2 regions of the Vibrio sp. JC009 genome follow, and region 2 is predicted to be linked to the other one. Evidence: riboswitches for the same ligand, from Rfam matches in the RefSeq annotation. Region 2 holds a riboswitch; the other holds the start of a gene.
What was found. Region 2 has a riboswitch for thiamine pyrophosphate ahead of thiD (bifunctional hydroxymethylpyrimidine kinase/phosphomethylpyrimidine kinase). Riboswitches for the same ligand answer to the same signal wherever they lie in the genome.
Positions count from the first base shown of each region.

Region 1: linked by a shared signal. The riboswitch ahead of thiB (thiamine ABC transporter substrate binding subunit) and the one ahead of thiD (bifunctional hydroxymethylpyrimidine kinase/phosphomethylpyrimidine kinase) in region 2 are both predicted to bind thiamine pyrophosphate.

Region 1 is NZ_CP092106.1:309,552-312,678, forward strand. It holds gene mpl (UDP-N-acetylmuramate:L-alanyl-gamma-D-glutamyl-meso-diaminopimelate ligase) at 1-487, shown strand, start outside; gene L3Q72_RS01550 (flavin prenyltransferase UbiX) at 596-1,219, shown strand; TPP riboswitch at 1,300-1,397, shown strand; gene thiB (thiamine ABC transporter substrate binding subunit) at 1,445-2,431, shown strand; gene thiP (thiamine/thiamine pyrophosphate ABC transporter permease ThiP) at 2,567-3,127, shown strand, end outside.
Region 2 is NZ_CP092107.1:662,642-665,768, reverse strand. It holds gene L3Q72_RS17920 (D-2-hydroxyacid dehydrogenase) at 1-398, shown strand, start outside; gene L3Q72_RS17915 (aldose epimerase family protein) at 412-1,452, shown strand; TPP riboswitch at 1,504-1,601, shown strand; gene thiD (bifunctional hydroxymethylpyrimidine kinase/phosphomethylpyrimidine kinase) at 1,679-2,506, shown strand; gene thiM (hydroxyethylthiazole kinase) at 2,544-3,127, shown strand, end outside.

The DNA of each region.
Region 1 (3,127 bases), on a different replicon from region 2:
AGCCGCTGCCCGTCATGTGGGCGTTACGCCGGATCTTGCCTGTGAGGCTCTGGCTAAGTTTATCAATACTAAACGCCGTCTGGAGCTTAAGGGAGAAGTCGGTGGTGTTACGGTTTATGATGACTTTGCTCACCACCCGACAGCGATTGAGCTGACGCTTGGCGGCCTTCGCAATAAGGTGGAAGAGAAGAAAATAATCGCGGTTCTTGAGCCACGCTCAGCAACAATGAAAATGGGTGTGCATAAAGAGACTCTGGCGGCATCTTTAGCCCAGGCGGATTCTGTTTACCTTTACCAGCCGGAAAATATCGACTGGTCGGTAGAGGATATTGCTGTTCATTGCGGTCAGCCTGCTTATGTTTCCGATGATATTGATAATCTGGTGGCTCAGATTGTAGCTGAAGCTAAGCCGGGCGATCAGGTTTTGGTGATGAGTAATGGCGGGTTTGGCGGGATTCACGGGAAGCTGCTGGAGGCGTTGAAATGAATGACGGGCGGCAGGCGGCAGGCGGCAGGCCGTATGTAAGTTCTCGTTCCCATGCTCCAGCGTGGGAACGAGGGTGCAGAGGTCGTTTGTTGGCTTTGGGAGGTGTGAGTGAGTAAGGTTCACAAGAAAATCACCCTGGCCTTTACCGGAGCCTCCGGAGCCCCATACGGACTTCGCCTTTTAGAATGCCTGCTAAAAGCGGACTATCAGGTATACCTGTTGGTTTCATCGGCTGCGCGGGTTGTTCTTGCTACGGAAGAAAACCTGAAACTCCCGGCAAACCCGGATGCGATGAAAGAGGCGCTGGTTAAGCATCTGAACTGTGATGCTGAGAAGTTGGTTGTCTGTGGCAAAGAAGACTGGTTTTCTCCGGTGGCTTCCGGAAGTGCTGCGCCAAAACAGATGGTAGTGTGCCCGTGTTCGGCAGGCAGTGTGGCGGCGATTGCTCACGGTATGTCGGATAATCTGATTGAACGCGCTGCCGATGTGGTGATGAAAGAGCGGGGACAGCTCCTTCTGGTGGTGCGCGAAACGCCGTTTTCAACCTTACATCTGGAGAATATGCATAAGCTGTCTCAGATGGGCGTGACTATAATGCCGGCTGCACCGGGTTTTTATCATCAGCCGCAAAGCATTGATGATCTGGTTGATTTTATGGTGGCAAGAATCTTAGATCACCTCGGCATTGATCAGCAGTTGGTGTCACGCTGGGGCTACGATCAAAGAGATTAAAAGAAATATTAGCTCTGATTATATTTCCGCATTACAATCCATAGCTCCTGTAATATTCAATGACTGAAAATTGCAGGAACCATAACTCAACGGGGTGCTGACCAACTTGGCTGGCTGAGAGAATACCCGTAGACCTGAACCAGATAATACTGGCGTAGGAATTGAGCAAGAATCTGTACAGCATTCCTCCTCATCCCTGTGCCGCTCATTTAAGGAGAGCGTCCAGTGAAATACACTATTTCCGCATTAGCACTTGCAACCTCATTTTCGGCTCTGGCAGCAGACAATAAGCTGACAGTTTATACCTATGACTCTTTTTCAGCAGAGTGGGGCCCTGGCCCTAAAATAGAGAAAGCCTTTGAAGAACAGTGCGGTTGCGATCTTGAATTTGTAGCCCTTGATGATGGCGTTTCTATTCTGAACCGTCTTCGTCTGGAAGGTAAATCCAGCAAAGCGGATATCATCCTTGGCCTTGATACCAACCTTATGGCTGAGGCTAAAGCCAGCGGTCTTTTAGCTGAGCACTCTGTGGACACTGCGGCCGTTACTTTGCCTGACGGCTGGTCTGACAGCACTTTTGTTCCCTTTGACTATGGCTACTTTGCTTTCGTCTACAACAAAGAAAAACTGACCAATCCACCAAAAAGCCTGAAAGAACTGGTTGAAGAGCGCGACGACCTGAAGGTGATTTATCAGGATCCGCGTACTTCCACGCCTGGGCAGGGCCTGATGCTCTGGATGAAGTCTGTTTACGGTGATGACGTAGCAAAAGCCTGGCAGCAACTGGATAAGAAAAAAGTAACAGTAACCAAAGGCTGGTGGGAAGCCTACTCCATGTTCCTGAAAGGGGAGTCAGATATGGTGCTTTCCTACACCACCTCCCCGGCTTACCACCTGATTGCTGAAAGTAACTCTGCATATGCCGCAGCAGATTTCGCTGAAGGTCACTATATGCAGGTAGAAGTGGCAGCCAAAGTGAAGGGCTCAAAGAACGAAAAACTGGCGGATAAGTTTATGAGCTTTATCCTGAGCGATGAATTCCAGAACACAATCCCAACCGGCAACTGGATGTACCCGGTAACCGACACCAGTCTTCCGCAAGGCTTTGATACCCTGACTCTGCCTAAAACATCTCTAACCTTTACACCGGAAGAGGTGAAGGAGAACAGGAAAGGGTGGATTAGGGAATGGCAGAGGGCGAGTATAAAATAGAGGGATTAGGGCTATAGGGACGGGCTCCGCCCTTGAGGGTAATAGGGCTATAGGGTACGGTCCCCCATAGCCCCATAGCCCCATAGCCCCATAGCCCCAAATTCTAACCAGTCACCATAGAGTCATAATTTACCTATGCAGAAAACCCCAATATCCGGCCTACTCATAGCCTTTATCATCCTGGCCTTCGTCGTTTCTGCCCTTTCTGCTCTGCTGACCCATTCCCCTTCCCTGGATATTACCCATATCTGGGCGGACCCCTACTACCGGCATGTAACTAAGTTCAGTTTCTATCAGGCTTTTCTTTCTACCCTGATAAGTGTGGTGCTGGCGATACCTGTGGCTCATGCTCTGTTTCGCAGAGAGTTTCGGGGAAAGAAACTGCTGCTTAAACTTTTTGCTTCTACTTTGGTGCTGCCTGTTCTGGTTGGGGTGTTTGGCCTTCTGGCTATTTACGGTAACAGTGGTTTGCTGGCGGAGCTGTTTGTCTGGTTTGATAAGAAACTGCCGTTTTCCATCTATGGTCTGAACGGTATATTGCTGGCTCATGTGTTTTTTAATCTTCCCTACGCCAGCCGTCTGTTTCTGCAGTCGCTGGAGAGTATTCCGCTGGAGCAGCATAAGCTTTGTGCGCACCTTGGAATGAGTCACTGGTATAAATTTAAATGGGTGGAGTGGCCGCGTATCCGCCAGCAG
Region 2 (3,127 bases):
AGTATGAGCATACTATGCTGGATCTGGACTCTGTGCTGTCTCAGGCTGACTTTGTTTCCCTGCACTGTCCGGCACTGCCTGCAACTACCAACTTTATGAATGCGCAGAAGTTTGAGCTGATGAAGCCGGGCGCTTTCCTGATCAACACTTCGCGTGGCCAATTAGTGGTTGAAGAAGATCTGGCGGATGCTCTGAACTCAGGTGCAATTGCCGGTGCTGCACTGGATACCTTATGGCAGGAGCCCCCTCAGGCCGATAACCCATTGCTGACAGCAAAAAACTGTACCATTACCCCGCATATTGCCTGGGCGACTCTGGATGCACGCATGCGGATAATGAATATGGTTGCGGGTAACATTCAGTCATTCCTCGATGGGGCTCCTCAAAACACGGTCTGACAGAGGATAAAAAATGCAAATTGAACGTTTTACATTTGGCACTTTTTATAATCAGAGTGTCAGCAGGATAGTATTGTCTAATGAAAACGGGATGTCGGTATCTGTTCTGGAACTTGGGGGGATCATCAATCAGCTCCATGTTCCGGATGATAAGGGTGAACTTGCTGATGTGGTATTAGGGTTTGATAGTCTCAGCCCTTATACCAGAGACAATCACTACTTTGGTGCCATGATCGGACGGGTGGCCAACCGGATAGAAGGGGCTGAGTTTAACCTTGATGGGGAAACCATCAGGGTTAACGGCAATGCCTATGCGGGAAAACACTGTGTTCATGGTGGCCGTTTTGGTTACCACCGTCGCGTATGGCAAGAGGTTGAGTCATCTCAGAGCGACAGTGAAGTCTCAGTAACCTTAAAGCTGCTGGATGCCGATGGGGAAGAAGGCTTTAAGCATAATGTTGAGGTTCTGGCGACTTACACCTTAACCAACAGCAATAAGCTGACGCTCAGTTACAGCGCGACAGCGGACGGGCCAACGCCAATCAGCATGACCGCGCACAGCTACTTTAACCTTTTTGGTCATGAAAACGGCTCAGTGAAAGACCACAGTCTGACCATCTTTGCCGATAAGCTGCTTGAGCAGAAGGAAGACCGGATCCCAAGTGGAAATCTTATTTCTGTTAAAGGAACTGAGTTCTGTTTTGGCAGGCAAACTCTGCTAAGGGAAGGGGTAGAAAAAGGGCTGGAAATCAATCACTCCTATGCCTTCGGACATCCGGAAACTTGCACCGGTGATCTTAAGAAAATGGCAAGGCTGGAAGCGGGCGGACGCGTGTTAACCGTCTTCTCGAATGAGAAAACGCTGCACTTTTATAACGGTCATAATCTGGATGGGATTGACGGAAAGGGAGAGGCTTATTATCCAAGGTATGCAGGCCTTTGCCTGGAGCCTAAAGGTTATGTTAACGGGATTAATGAGCCTAATTTCCCGTGTACCGTGATTGACCCGTCAACCAGCTATGACCACACTATCGTGTATGACTTTAGCCAATAAAAGCTTAAATCAAAGAGTTGTAAAAAGTTATACCAGAGCGTAGACTCTAAAACTTATTAGTCGGGGAGCGAAAGCTGAGACTGCATTGTGCAGGACCCGTTGAACCTGATTCAGTTAATACTGACGTAGGGAACTAACTTCACTGTAGTCTTATTCCGATCTGTACACTTTAGATCCGGTTTGACCTCAGACGAATGGTATTCCCTGCTTTTAAAAGGAGTACCCAATGTCTGAATCCACATCTGTAAAACCAACAAAGCCAATAGTTCTGACCATTGCCGGTTCAGATTCCGGAGGTGGCGCGGGTATTCAGGCTGATATCAAAGCTATCTCTGCCACAGGCAGCTACGCCTGTTCGGTAATTACCGCGTTGACGGCGCAAAATACTCAGGGTGTAACAGATATCATGCCTGTTCCTGCCGGTTTCGTTGCTGCTCAGTTGGATGCCGTTTTTCAGGATCTGGATATCCGCGCGGTAAAAATCGGTATGCTGGCGGACAGCAATATCATTCGTTTGATCGCAGAAAAATTAAGACAGTATCAGCCACAGCATGTGGTACTTGACCCTGTTATGGTCGCAACCAGCGGTGATCCTCTTATTGAAGAAGAGGCGATAGCAACCCTGAAACAAGAGCTGTTGCCGCTTGCCACATTGATAACGCCCAATCTGCCGGAAGCTGCCAAGCTCATAGACCAGGAGTTGCCAACTCAGCAAGAACAGCTGGATTCATTTTTAGATCAGCTACATCAACTGGATACCCGCTCAGCACTGATAAAAGGCGGGCACTTATTTGAGTCATCCAATAGCGACGATTACCTGCTAAGCAAAGGCGAACCCGTGCAGGTTTTTTCCGGCAAGCGGATTGAAACCCGGAACACCCACGGTACTGGTTGCACTCTTTCTTCCGCAATTGCCTCCTACCTTGCTCAGGGGCAGGCACTAACCGACGCCATATCCTCTGCTAAAACCTATATCACCACAGCTTTGCAGCACGCCGATGAGCTGAATGTGGGGCAGGGGCATGGTCCGGTCAATCACTTCTATATGATCTAAATATTTTCAGAAACAGTAAAGGAATAAGGTCCGAATAATGGATATCAGAAATCATGTTTGTCAGGCGCTTGAAACGCTCCGAGCGCAGAAACCGCTGGTGGTCAATATCACGAACTATGTGGTGATGAATAACACAGCCAATGCACTGCTTGCCGTTGGTGCCTCGCCAATTATGGCGCACTCGCGCCGTGAGATGGAAGAGATGGTGGCGATTGCTGGTGCGCTGGTGATCAATATCGGCACGCTGGATGAGGTCTGGATTGAGCGTATGTGTTTTGCCATTGAGCTGGCCAACAGAGCAAACAAGCCGGTGGTGCTGGATCCGGTTGGTTGCGGTGCCAGTCAGCTTCGCACTGAAACCGCTCAGGCGTTTATGCAGTTAGCCGAGTCACTGACGATCCGGGGCAACAGCGCAGAGATCATCGCCCTTTCCGGAATGGATGCACAGTCAAAAGGCGTGGATAGCCTGGATTCAGGTTCGCGCGCGGTTGAAGCGGCGAAGAAGATTCTGGCAAAGAAAAACTGCCGGATTGTTATTTCAGGTGAAACAGACTACGTGGTTACTCCTGAAGCGACTTACCAGTTAAATAACGGTGACGCCATGATGCCGTTTATCACCGG